4 regions of the Pseudarthrobacter sp. ATCC 49987 genome follow, and region 1 is predicted to be linked to each of the others. Evidence: riboswitches for the same ligand, from Rfam matches in the RefSeq annotation. Region 1 holds a riboswitch; each other region holds the start of a gene.
What was found. A riboswitch is a leader RNA that binds a small molecule or an ion and turns the genes downstream of it on or off. The one in region 1 is predicted to bind S-adenosylmethionine.

Region 1 (3,257 bases):
CGTCCACCAGAAGGTGGGCGCCCGCCGTCGTCGTGGCGGAAGTGGGATCAGCTGGTCTTTGCCAGGCCGGTGCGGGCCATGGCGTCGGCGTAGACGGTGCCCATTTCCTCGAGGTACTGCTCCTGCCGGGCCGGTGTGCCGGCGAAGGCGCGGCCGCTGAGCGAGCGGACCTTATAGGTCTTGAGGCCGCGGCGCCAGATCATGGGCACCTCGGTCTTGAGGAGAAGGTTCGCGAGGCGGTTGGCTTCGGTGCCGTGCGCGACGATCACCGAGGCACGGGGCACGACGGCGAGGAACTTCAGCAGCGGCTTCAGGCCTGCGGAAATCTGGTCCGGGGTGAACTTGCCGTTGGGCTCGTCCGGGACGTACCAGGGGTGGACGTTCCACGGCATCACGTACTCGGGGCGCAGGCCCAGCTTCCACTGGACGCCGAGCAGGCGGGTGGCGGCTTCCTCGTCGCCGGCGGTGATGAAGCCCGACTCATCCTCTGTTCCGATGTTGGAGAAGAGGCTGATGATGCGGCACTCATCGATGTCGTGCATCGGGTCCACATAGGGAACATTCGTGCCAGCTTTGGTTGCCTGCAGCGTGTCGCACAGTTCGTTGACAGCCGCGACGCTAGGTTCGTAGCGGCGGCTCAAAAGCTGTTCGCGGGAATTTTCAGTGGCCAAGGCTGTCATATGTTGCTGAGTCTCCTGCGGGATTGGTGAAGCTGCCAGACCGTCCGGGGGCACGCCGAATACGGTGCGGTTTGAAAATGTGGTGTGGACCGATTCCTGGTCGATCCTTATTAGTCTATCAAGCCCTGCGAAATGACGGGCCGGCCGAAGGTCCTCTACCAGAGCCGGGCAGTGGCGCGGCGGGCGCCTTCGCCCAGGGATTCCAGCTTGGCAAAGGCGATTTGCGGGTGCACGCGGCCGCCGAGACCGCAGTCTGTGGAGGCAATCACATTTTCCCGGCCCACCAATTGGGCGAAGCGCACGATCCGGTCAGCCACCAGGTCCGGGTGCTCGACGACGTTGGTGGCGTGGGAGACAACACCGGGGATGATGACTTTTCCGTCGGGAAGCCTGGTGTCCTTCCAGACACGCCATTCATGCTCGTGGCGGACGTTGGCGGCCTCGAAAGAGTAGCCCCCGGCGTTGACCTGCAGGACGGAGCCGATGATGTCCGCGAAGGGGATGTCCGTGGTGTGCGGGCCGTGCCAGGAACCCCAGCAGACGTGCAACCGGATCTGTTCCTGGGGGAGATCGCGCAGGGCCCAGTTGGTGGCCTCTACCCTGAGCTGGATGAACTTGAGGTAGTCGGCCAGGCTCGGTTCCGGATTGATCTGGTCCCAGCTTTCGGCCAGCGACGGGTCATCGAGCTGGACCGTGAGGCCGGCGTCGATGATGGCCTTGTACTCCTCCCGCATCGCGTCGGCGCAGGCGTAGAGGAGCTCCTCATCGGTCTTGTAGTACTCGTTCGCGACGCGGGCGCAGGAGCCCGGGGACAGGGAAGCGACGAAGCCCTCGGACAGCCCGGCGGCGGCCATGCCGGTCTTGAGGTTGGCGATGTCCGAGTTCACCAGGGCCTGCCCGGTGTAGCGCAGCGGGCCGGCGATCTTCGGCTGCGTGACGCTCTTGCGGTGCGCCAGGATCCCGGAGGACGGATCGTTGTAGGCGTCGTTGAACTTCTGCCGGTCGCGCCGGTCCGGGAAGGAGGTCAGCACGATGTGGCCCGGGCTGGAGCGGTGCACCGCGGCGTCAGCCCAGCGGTCCACATCGGTCGGTTCAAGGCCGCCAAGCCGGCTGAAGGAATAGTTCCACCACGCGCCGTAGTCCACCGAGCTGGACATGGTGTGCCCGTATTCGCCGTCGTTGGGGATATCGATGCCGAGGTCCTTCTGGCGCTGCACGATGTCCACCACGGAGGTTTCCAGCAGGTCCAGGAACTCGGGGGTGATGCCGTCTGCCTCCTTGGCCTCGTTCGCGGCGATGAGCTCCGGGGTGCGGGGCAACGAGCCGGCGTGGGTGGCGCGGATATGGTCGGTGTTCTGCTGCGCGTTCTGCTGCATGGGGGTGCTTCCTTTCCATCGGTCCTGGCGGTAGCACCCTTGCCGTCACGGCGGCCGCAGATCAGCGGGCTGTGTCCGGGCAGGGTTGCTGCGGCGTCAACGGTCCAGGTCCCTCGGCCGCTCGGGATGGTCAACTCTTACCTAATTCCACCCGGCAGGCCTGCGCAAGTCTTTCCGGCGCATTCCCGCTGGCTGGACACCGGGTGACGCGCGCAACCGGCGGGAAGTCCATTGGATGGTCAAATGAACTGCCGCCACCGGGATCGGCTAAACTTGGGTGGTAAGAGCCCCGGACTCTGGCGTTGATGGTAAGAGCACAGCGGTAGATTCGGGGCATTCTCATGAACGGCGCTGAGCTCCGGTGACCACCCTGGTGAATCACACGGACTTCGGCCCGAACGAATGGGGGAGGATCCCATGCCAGCAATCGTGATCGTCGGAGCCCAATGGGGCGACGAAGGCAAAGGTAAGGCCACTGACCTGCTCGGCCACCGCGTCGACTACGTCGTGAAGCCGAACGGCGGCAACAACGCCGGCCACACCGTCGTCGTGGGCGGTGAGAAGTATGAGCTCAAACTCCTTCCGGCCGGCATCCTGAGCCCGAACGCGGTCCCGATCATCGGCAACGGCTGCGTGGTGAACCTGGAGGCCCTGTTCCAGGAGATCGACGGCCTGGAAGCCCGCGGCGCGGACACCTCCAAGCTGCGGATCTCCGCCAACGCCCACCTCGTGGCGCCCTACCACCAGGTCCTGGACAAGGTCACCGAGCGTTTCCTTGGCAGCCGCGCGATCGGTACCACCGGCCGCGGCATCGGCCCGGCGTACATGGACAAGGTGGCCCGCCTGGGCATCCGTGTCCAGGACGTCTTTGACGCCTCGATCCTGCGCCAGAAGGTCGAAGGCTCGCTGCGGCAGAAGAACGAACTCCTGGTCAAGGTCTACAACCGCCGCGACATCGAGGTGGACGAGATCGTGGACTACTTCCTGTCCTTCGCCGAACGCCTGCGCCCGCTGGTCATCGACAGCACCTTCGTGCTGAACAAGGCGCTGGACGAGGGCAAGGTGGTCCTTATGGAGGGCGGCCAGGCCACGTTCCTGGACGTCGACCACGGCACCTACCCGTTCGTGACCTCCTCGAACCCGACGGCCGGCGGCGCCTCCGTGGGCTCGGGCATCGGCCCCACCCGCATCTCGCGCTCCA
Region 2 (3,257 bases), 720 kb from region 1:
CGCGCACGCCCAGGGCGCGGACGACGTCATCTTCACCTCGGCGGACGGCCGGGTCCTGGAGGGTCCGACGTCGACCGTCCTGCTCGCGCACCTGGAGACCGCCGACGACGGGGCCGGCGGGGTCCGCACCGTCCGGCGGCTCATCACGCCCCAGCTCGACAGCGGGATCCTGCCGGGCACCTCGCAGGGGGCCCTGTTCACGGCGGCGAAGGCGGCCGGCTGGGAGCTGGGCTACGGCCCGCTGGAGCCCCGCGACCTGTACGACGCCGACGCCGTGTGGCTGATCTCCAGCATCCGCCTGCTGGCGCCCGTCAACCACATCGACGGCAAGGAAATCGGCACGCCGGAGCTGCGCAAGCAACTCACCGCGGAGCTCAACGCGCTCTACGCCACCATCGAATAAGCCCCGCCGCAACAGACAGGCAACGCGGGGTCAGACCAGGGCACCGGCGTACGCGCGGGCGGCACCCCTGAAGGATGCCGGGTTGAACGACGGCAGCGCGAAGGACGCCAGCACCGCGTCGAGCAGTTCCGGGGCACGCCAGCTGTTCGCGCCGAAACGGGCGTTCACGTCGAGGACCACCGGGGTCCCGTCCGCGCGGCGGCGCACATCGACGTCGACCGGCCCTGCCAGTCCGAGCGAGCGCACGGCCGCCATGGCCACGTTGCCCACGTCCATGTCTTCGTCCACTTCCACACGCCGCGTCACGACTGCCTTGCCAACGGCGCCGCGGTCCAGTTCGATCTTTTCCACGACGACGACGAACGGCGCGCTTCCGTTGTGCGCCGGAGTACCGAAGACCATGGGTCCGTACCCCGGACCGGGAATGAACTCCTGGACCATCTGGCCGTCCGGCAGCCGGCGCCAGTCCACATCCCCGCTTCCGTCGATGACCACGGCGGCGTGCGCCCCGCAGGAGAGTCGGGGCCGGACGACGACGGGGCCTCCCAGCGCCGCCATAGCGGCTTCCGCGTCGGCGAAGTCACTGGGAACGCCGAAGCGGGGAACGGGTATGCCTGAGGACTGCAGCTGCCAGGCGGTGAAGAGCTTGTCATGGGCGACGGACACCGGCCCGGGATCGCCGATGATGACGCGTACGTCGGCGCCGAATGCGGCCCGGTACGCCGCAAGAAGCGGAAGTTCCGAGCTCACGGTTGGGATGACCACGTTGATTCCCTCCCGGGTGACGAGGCGGCGGAGCGCCGAGACCATCTCCGGGTCGCTTGCCGGCGGCACCGGCACCACGGTGATGCCGGCCTTGGGCGGAAGCTCACGGATATCAGTGCCCAGGACGGGGATGCCCCGGGATTTGAGCTGGGCTGCCAGGGCCCGGCCCGCGGAACCGCCGGCGCCGGTGAGCAGAACCCGGGGCTTCATGGCCGTCCCAGGGGGCGACCAATGATGGACGGGCGCGGTACGTGGATCGACACCATGTGGAATTGCCCCCCGGCGAGTTTCGTGCTTCATGAGACCTTCTGGGCACTCTTGGACGTGCCCCTTTAGTAAAGGCGAGGGGTCTGTCGGAAAGCCCGAGTAGCGGGTACTCGTAATTGCGGAGGCCGGAGTGGGCCGCCCGGGCACGGGGTACTCAGGTCTGGCGGCCGGTACCCGGTCCGCCGTTACTTAACATGACGACGGCGGCGATGCGGGCCAACGTCACAGGTGCTACGTTTTTGGGTGAGTAATGAGAACCGGTGCCAAGCCCTGACTGGCCGGTCGGCAACCCTCCCTTTCGCGGCGGGGTGCCTCAGGTGAATACTCGGCATATCGACCATTCGAGCTGCAAGCGTGAAAGAGAAGGAGATCCGTCGTGCCTGACGCGTCCGCCCCCGCTGTCCCCACTACAGCACCAGCCCCAGCCCCCGCAGTCCCCGGTACCGCCGAGGAGAAACTGGCGTACCGCCTGTTCACCGGCCCCGACGACCGGGCATTCTGCGAGCGCGTCTCGGCCGCCCTCGCCGAGGGCTATGTGCTGCACGGCAGCCCCGCCGCCACGTTCAACGGCAGCAGCGTCATCGTGGCCCAGGCCGTGGTGCTGCCGGCAGCTATCGCCAGCGCCGATGCCGCCGTCGCCAACGCCGTGGATGATCTCGAGTTCGACGGCGAGGGCCACGCGTGAGCTACGCCGGAGACCTCAGCCCGCAGGAGGCCTGGGCCAAGCTCGAGGACGGCGCCCTCCTGGTGGACGTCCGCACCGAGGCCGAATGGGCCCACATCGGCATCCCAGACACCGCGGCCGCGGGCGAACGACGGAACGATCCGCTCTTCATCCAGTGGAATCTGGCCGGCGGGATCCCCAATTCGCAGTTCATCGAACAGCTAACGCGGCAGCTGAAACAGCAGGCCCCGGAAGGCCGAGGAACCGAGCTGGTCTTCCTGTGCCGTTCGGGCGCCCGGTCCGTCGCCGCGGCACTCGCAGCAACGGAGGCCGGCTTCACCTCCTACAACGTCCTCGAGGGCTTCGAAGGCGCACCGGACCGCCACGGCGAACGCACCGTGAACGGCTGGAAGAACCGCGGCCTGCCCACCAACCTTGGAAAGCACTAAGTGACCTTCAACCCTGATGCCGCCGGCTGGAGCGCCGACACCCAGGCTGTCCGCGGCGGCCTCGACCGCACCGGCTTCCAGGAAACCACCGAGCCGATCTTCCTGAACTCCGGCTTCGTCTACGAATCCGCGGCCGCCGCGGAGCGCGCCTTCACCGGCGAGGACGAACGCTTCGTCTACTCCCGCTACGGCAACCCCTCGGTGGCCACCTTCCAGGAGCGGCTCCGGCTGCTCGAAGGCACCGAGGCCTGTTTTGCCACCGCTTCGGGCATGTCCGCGGTCTTCACCGCGCTCGGCGCCCTGCTGGCCGCCGGCGACCGCATCGTCGCGGCCCGGTCGCTGTTCGGCTCGTGCTTCGTGATCCTCAACGAGATCCTCCCCCGCTGGGGTGTCGAGACGGTTTTCGTGGACGGCCCGGACCTGGAGCAGTGGCGGTCTGCGCTCTCGGAGCCGACGACGGCGGTCTTCTTCGAATCGCCGTCGAACCCGATGCAGGAAATCGTGGACATCGCCGCCGTGAGCGAACTGGCGCATGCCGCCGGCGCGACCGTCGTCGTCGACAACGTCTTTGCCACTCCCCTGCTGCAGCGCTGCGGTGAGCTTGGCGCGGATGTGATCGTGTATTCGGGGACCAAGCACATCGACGGCCAGGGCAGGGTGCTTGGCGGCGCGATCCTGGGCACCAAGGAGTTCATCGAGGGACCGGTCA
Region 3 (3,257 bases), 3.3 Mb from region 1:
CAGGGACATCACACCGAGCTGGATGGACAGCAGCTGCAGCAGCACCAGCCCGAGCCAGAACACCGGAACCGCTGCGAACAACGGCGGGAGATTGGTGATGAAGCGCTGCAGCGCCGTCGAGCGGCTCAACCAGGCCGCGGCCACGAGGGCCACAGCCAGGACGACGGCCAACACGAAGGCACTGGAGGCCAGCGCCAGGGTGGATCCGGCCACCGCGCCGATGCGGGTCGCCACCGACTGTCCGGAGGCCAGGGAGTACCCGACGTCTCCACCGAGCAACTGCCCAAGCTGGTTGAAATACTGCACCAGCAGGGGCTGGTCGTAGCCGTATTGGGCCTTCATGGCATCAATCGTTGCCTGGTCAGCCGCGGCGTCCGCCGAGAGGAAGATCGTGACCGGATCGCTGGGCAGCAGCTGTATTGCCAGGAAGACGAGCGTGTACGCCAGCCAGATGACAAGCAGTGCCTGTCCGAGGCGCCGCGCAAAGTAAAGACCCATGACGACCTACTTGCCGGTCTTCCAGGCACCCTGGAAAATCGGTGCGGTGCCGGAGGTGAATTCGACGTGTGACTTGGCGTTGGCGCCGTAGACCTGGACTTCGTCCCAGAGAACGAGGGCCAACGCCTGGTCGACAACCAGCGTGCGCTGTTCTTCGGCGACGAACTGCTTGTGCGCTGCTGCGCTGGTGGCGGCGCGTTCCGTGGCGAAGAGCGCATTGAGCTGCGGGTCCGCGTTCAATGTCTGCGTGTTGGTGACCGGGCCGAAGACCGGCCCCAGGCCGCCGTAGGCGAACTGCCGCGTTCCGAAGAATTCCACGTTGGGGTCCTTCATGGAAGTCGCCAGGAAGGCGTTGTCCGCCGCGCGGTTGACCAGCTTCACGCCGATCTTGCGCCACTGCTGCTCGATCAGTTCGAAAGCGGGCTTGATGACCACGGAGTTGTTGGATGACGTGACGGTGACTTCGAGCTTCTGGCCGTCCTTGGCGCGGATGCCGTCGGAGCCAACTGCCCAGCCGGCCTCATCCAGCAGGTTCTTGGACTTCTCCGGGTTGTAGGCCAGGTCGGCGGAGAGATCAACGAAGTCTGGTGCTTCACGGTTCAGGATGGAGCCGGCGAGTTCGTAGCTGTCGGAGAGCACCGTGTCCTTGAGCGTCGGCCGGTCGATGCCGAGCTGCAGTGCCTGGCGGACCTTCGCGTCCGCCAGCTTGCCGCTGCCGACCCGCGCCGCCGCCATGTTTGCGGTCAGGTCAATGCCCTTGGCCGGCAGGACCTGGTTGCCGCTCCCGGCGAGGGCAGTTTCGTCGGCCGGCTGCAGGCCGCGGACCAAGTCAACCTGGCCGGTCTGCACGGCCCCCGCGCGGTGGGCCACTTCCGGCAGGTACTTCACGACGACCTTGTCCAGATAGGCGGCCCCCTGGTTGGCGGCACCCTCCGGAGCCCAGGCGTAGTCGGAACGCTTGGCCAGGACGATTTCCTCATCGGCCTTCTCTGATTCGAAGGTGAAGGGACCCGATCCGGAGATTTTCGCGATGGCCGACTGGGCGGCGTTGTCCAGGGTGAGGGTCTTCGGCGACACGAGTCCGGCGGTGACGGAGGACGTGGCGCGCAGGAAGTTGGCGTCGGGGGAGGACAGGGTTACTTCCACCTGGTCCTCGCCGGTGACCTGCGAGGACTCGTAGGTGGAGAAGTCAACGTTCGGCTGGATCTTGGCGCTCTCGATACCCTTGCCCAGGGCCTCGAAGTTTGCCTGGACTGCCTTGGCGTCAAGCGGCGTTCCATCGCTGAAAGTCACTCCGGGGCGGATTGTGAAGGTGAACTTGGTCTGATCCTCACTCGCGGTGAACTTGCTGGCGATCCAGGGGACAAGCTCGCCCTTCTTTGCATCGAAATAGGTCAGCCGGTCCAGCACGCTGTTCAGGACGTTCGCCTTTTCGTAGAAGCGCGCCGCCTGGGTCTGGAAGTTGTTAATCGGGGTGACCTCGGCGAAGACGAACGTTCCGCCCTGCACCGGCTTTCCGTCCGCGCCGGCCTGGGATGCCGACGTGCCGCCAGCACCGCCGCAGGCACTCAAGGCCAGGGCTGCCGCGCCCATCAGTGCCAGTAAACGCAGCGGGTGGCGCCTGCTCTTCGAACTCGTGGCGGGCGTGAGTGATTCAGGGGTATCCATCGCGGATCCTCTCGGTCGTGACCGGGGGACGCCAAAACCGTACGAGTTTGTCCGACACAGCACGGGGCCGGGCCGGTGGAACCTGGGATCTTGGCAATCTCCATCGGTCCTGGCATTAGCACCTTGCCCTTGCGGGTGGTTGCTACGGCGTCATCGAGCCAGGTCTCTCAGCCGATCTGGATGGTCTTTATTCGTCACGAAGGACATTTTTCGGTTCCGCGACCGTTGCGGGTGGCGGCAACATCCACTTTGTTGCAGAATCTTCGATTTCCCAACAATGACGACATGTTCTGCAACAAACGATCACACAGAGCCACATCCCGCCTCATGGCGCCATGATTGCGGCCGAAGGTCAGCGACGTTCGGCAGCCGTGCACGACGGCGTCGAGCCCCGGCTCAGGAGGCGGGGCGTGCCAGGGGTTGACCGCCGCGAAGGACCGCGGCGAGCCCGAAGTCTGCGTCGACCGCCACAATGTCGGCCCGCATGCCGGCCTTCAGGCTCCCGATCTCGGCCTCAAGGCCCAGGATCTTGGCCGGGACCAGGGTCGCCGATTTCACGGCGTCGGCAGGGCTGACCCCGGCCCCGATCGTGCGGCGGACAACTTCCAGCAGGGTGGCCGTGCCGCCGGCGAGGGCGCCGTTGCTCTTCAGTGCCGCCACGCCGTCGCGCACCACCACGGCGGCAGGACCGAGCGCGTAGTCGCCGTCGGGCAGGCCGGTCGCCGCCATGGAATCGGTGACCAGGACGACGTTGCCGGCGCCGACCAGCTCGAAGACCATCCGGACCGTCGCGGGGTCCAGATGGACGCCGTCGCCGATGAGTTCCACAGCGACGGTGCCCTGGGCCGCGAGGCGCAGGCATGCCGCCACAGGGCCGGGACTTCGGTGGTGGAGCGGCGGCATCCCGTTGAACAGGTGTGTCACCGTCGGCCGCCGGCCCGTTCCGGGCCCGGAAGCACCGGAGTTAGTAGCGTTCAGGGCTCCGGCGCGGGCGCGCAGGGACGCGGCCGCGCTGGTCAGGGAATCCACGGTGGTTTGGGCGTCGGCGTCGGTGTGGCCCAGCGACGGCGTGACGCCATTCGCGGCGAGCA
Region 4 (3,257 bases), 800 kb from region 1:
ACGTCTCCACCGAGCAACTGCCCAAGCTGGTTGAAATACTGCACCAGCAGGGGCTGGTCGTAGCCGTATTGGGCCTTCATGGCATCAATCGTTGCCTGGTCAGCCGCGGCGTCCGCCGAGAGGAAGATCGTGACCGGATCGCTGGGCAGCAGCTGTATTGCCAGGAAGACGAGCGTGTACGCCAGCCAGATGACAAGCAGTGCCTGTCCGAGGCGCCGCGCAAAGTAAAGACCCATGACGACCTACTTGCCGGTCTTCCAGGCACCCTGGAAAATCGGTGCGGTGCCGGAGGTGAATTCGACGTGTGACTTGGCGTTGGCGCCGTAGACCTGGACTTCGTCCCAGAGAACGAGGGCCAACGCCTGGTCGACAACCAGCGTGCGCTGTTCTTCGGCGACGAACTGCTTGTGCGCTGCTGCGCTGGTGGCGGCGCGTTCCGTGGCGAAGAGCGCATTGAGCTGCGGGTCCGCGTTCAATGTCTGCGTGTTGGTGACCGGGCCGAAGACCGGCCCCAGGCCGCCGTAGGCGAACTGCCGCGTTCCGAAGAATTCCACGTTGGGGTCCTTCATGGAAGTCGCCAGGAAGGCGTTGTCCGCCGCGCGGTTGACCAGCTTCACGCCGATCTTGCGCCACTGCTGCTCGATCAGTTCGAAAGCGGGCTTGATGACCACGGAGTTGTTGGATGACGTGACGGTGACTTCGAGCTTCTGGCCGTCCTTGGCGCGGATGCCGTCGGAGCCAACTGCCCAGCCGGCCTCATCCAGCAGGTTCTTGGACTTCTCCGGGTTGTAGGCCAGGTCGGCGGAGAGATCAACGAAGTCTGGTGCTTCACGGTTCAGGATGGAGCCGGCGAGTTCGTAGCTGTCGGAGAGCACCGTGTCCTTGAGCGTCGGCCGGTCGATGCCGAGCTGCAGTGCCTGGCGGACCTTCGCGTCCGCCAGCTTGCCGCTGCCGACCCGCGCCGCCGCCATGTTTGCGGTCAGGTCAATGCCCTTGGCCGGCAGGACCTGGTTGCCGCTCCCGGCGAGGGCAGTTTCGTCGGCCGGCTGCAGGCCGCGGACCAAGTCAACCTGGCCGGTCTGCACGGCCCCCGCGCGGTGGGCCACTTCCGGCAGGTACTTCACGACGACCTTGTCCAGATAGGCGGCCCCCTGGTTGGCGGCACCCTCCGGAGCCCAGGCGTAGTCGGAACGCTTGGCCAGGACGATTTCCTCATCGGCCTTCTCTGATTCGAAGGTGAAGGGACCCGATCCGGAGATTTTCGCGATGGCCGACTGGGCGGCGTTGTCCAGGGTGAGGGTCTTCGGCGACACGAGTCCGGCGGTGACGGAGGACGTGGCGCGCAGGAAGTTGGCGTCGGGGGAGGACAGGGTTACTTCCACCTGGTCCTCGCCGGTGACCTGCGAGGACTCGTAGGTGGAGAAGTCAACGTTCGGCTGGATCTTGGCGCTCTCGATACCCTTGCCCAGGGCCTCGAAGTTTGCCTGGACTGCCTTGGCGTCAAGCGGCGTTCCATCGCTGAAAGTCACTCCGGGGCGGATTGTGAAGGTGAACTTGGTCTGATCCTCACTCGCGGTGAACTTGCTGGCGATCCAGGGGACAAGCTCGCCCTTCTTTGCATCGAAATAGGTCAGCCGGTCCAGCACGCTGTTCAGGACGTTCGCCTTTTCGTAGAAGCGCGCCGCCTGGGTCTGGAAGTTGTTAATCGGGGTGACCTCGGCGAAGACGAACGTTCCGCCCTGCACCGGCTTTCCGTCCGCGCCGGCCTGGGATGCCGACGTGCCGCCAGCACCGCCGCAGGCACTCAAGGCCAGGGCTGCCGCGCCCATCAGTGCCAGTAAACGCAGCGGGTGGCGCCTGCTCTTCGAACTCGTGGCGGGCGTGAGTGATTCAGGGGTATCCATCGCGGATCCTCTCGGTCGTGACCGGGGGACGCCAAAACCGTACGAGTTTGTCCGACACAGCACGGGGCCGGGCCGGTGGAACCTGGGATCTTGGCAATCTCCATCGGTCCTGGCATTAGCACCTTGCCCTTGCGGGTGGTTGCTACGGCGTCATCGAGCCAGGTCTCTCAGCCGATCTGGATGGTCTTTATTCGTCACGAAGGACATTTTTCGGTTCCGCGACCGTTGCGGGTGGCGGCAACATCCACTTTGTTGCAGAATCTTCGATTTCCCAACAATGACGACATGTTCTGCAACAAACGATCACACAGAGCCACATCCCGCCTCATGGCGCCATGATTGCGGCCGAAGGTCAGCGACGTTCGGCAGCCGTGCACGACGGCGTCGAGCCCCGGCTCAGGAGGCGGGGCGTGCCAGGGGTTGACCGCCGCGAAGGACCGCGGCGAGCCCGAAGTCTGCGTCGACCGCCACAATGTCGGCCCGCATGCCGGCCTTCAGGCTCCCGATCTCGGCCTCAAGGCCCAGGATCTTGGCCGGGACCAGGGTCGCCGATTTCACGGCGTCGGCAGGGCTGACCCCGGCCCCGATCGTGCGGCGGACAACTTCCAGCAGGGTGGCCGTGCCGCCGGCGAGGGCGCCGTTGCTCTTCAGTGCCGCCACGCCGTCGCGCACCACCACGGCGGCAGGACCGAGCGCGTAGTCGCCGTCGGGCAGGCCGGTCGCCGCCATGGAATCGGTGACCAGGACGACGTTGCCGGCGCCGACCAGCTCGAAGACCATCCGGACCGTCGCGGGGTCCAGATGGACGCCGTCGCCGATGAGTTCCACAGCGACGGTGCCCTGGGCCGCGAGGCGCAGGCATGCCGCCACAGGGCCGGGACTTCGGTGGTGGAGCGGCGGCATCCCGTTGAACAGGTGTGTCACCGTCGGCCGCCGGCCCGTTCCGGGCCCGGAAGCACCGGAGTTAGTAGCGTTCAGGGCTCCGGCGCGGGCGCGCAGGGACGCGGCCGCGCTGGTCAGGGAATCCACGGTGGTTTGGGCGTCGGCGTCGGTGTGGCCCAGCGACGGCGTGACGCCATTCGCGGCGAGCATGCTGACCAGACCGTCGGCGCCCGGCAGCTCGGGGGCATACGTCATGGTCTTGAGGGTGCCGCCAGCCGCATCCAGCAGCCGGCGGAGCAAATCGGGGTCCGGGGCCCGCAGCCATTGCGGGTCCTGTGCCCCGCAGCGGGCCTGGGCGAGGAACGGGCCTTCGGAGTGGATGCCCGCGATGAGGCCCTCGTCCGCGAGTTGCCTCAGCACCCCGACTCCCCTCACGAGCTCCTGCCCTGACGCCGTGACGAGGCTGGCCAG

Region 2: another riboswitch for S-adenosylmethionine. It lies ahead of GXK59_RS18925 (DUF1737 domain-containing protein); the one in region 1 lies ahead of GXK59_RS15540 (cobalamin-independent methionine synthase II family protein).
Region 3: another riboswitch for S-adenosylmethionine. It lies ahead of GXK59_RS00245 (ABC transporter substrate-binding protein); the one in region 1 lies ahead of GXK59_RS15540 (cobalamin-independent methionine synthase II family protein).
Region 4: another riboswitch for S-adenosylmethionine. It lies ahead of GXK59_RS19260 (ABC transporter substrate-binding protein); the one in region 1 lies ahead of GXK59_RS15540 (cobalamin-independent methionine synthase II family protein).

Annotation. Positions count from the first base shown of each region.
Region 1 is NZ_JAABNS010000001.1:3,361,977-3,365,233, reverse strand. It holds gene GXK59_RS15545 (uracil-DNA glycosylase) at 48-680, opposite strand; gene GXK59_RS15540 (cobalamin-independent methionine synthase II family protein) at 836-2,056, opposite strand; SAM riboswitch class I at 2,069-2,189, opposite strand; gene GXK59_RS15535 (adenylosuccinate synthase) at 2,474-3,257, shown strand, end outside.
Region 2 is NZ_JAABNS010000001.1:4,085,783-4,089,039, reverse strand. It holds gene GXK59_RS18935 (aminodeoxychorismate lyase) at 1-403, shown strand, start outside; gene GXK59_RS18930 (ATP-grasp domain-containing protein) at 434-1,378, opposite strand; SAM riboswitch class IV at 1,682-1,796, shown strand; gene GXK59_RS18925 (DUF1737 domain-containing protein) at 1,812-2,120, shown strand; gene GXK59_RS18920 (rhodanese-like domain-containing protein) at 2,117-2,548, shown strand; gene GXK59_RS18915 (O-succinylhomoserine sulfhydrylase) at 2,549-3,257, shown strand, end outside.
Region 3 is NZ_JAABNS010000001.1:53,215-56,471, forward strand. It holds gene GXK59_RS00240 (ABC transporter permease) at 1-498, opposite strand, end outside; gene GXK59_RS00245 (ABC transporter substrate-binding protein) at 505-2,166, opposite strand; SAM riboswitch class I at 2,264-2,353, opposite strand; gene GXK59_RS00250 (N-acetylglucosamine-6-phosphate deacetylase) at 2,563-3,257, opposite strand, start outside.
Region 4 is NZ_JAABNS010000001.1:4,163,035-4,166,291, forward strand. It holds gene GXK59_RS19255 (ABC transporter permease) at 1-236, opposite strand, end outside; gene GXK59_RS19260 (ABC transporter substrate-binding protein) at 243-1,904, opposite strand; SAM riboswitch class I at 2,002-2,091, opposite strand; gene GXK59_RS19265 (N-acetylglucosamine-6-phosphate deacetylase) at 2,301-3,257, opposite strand, start outside.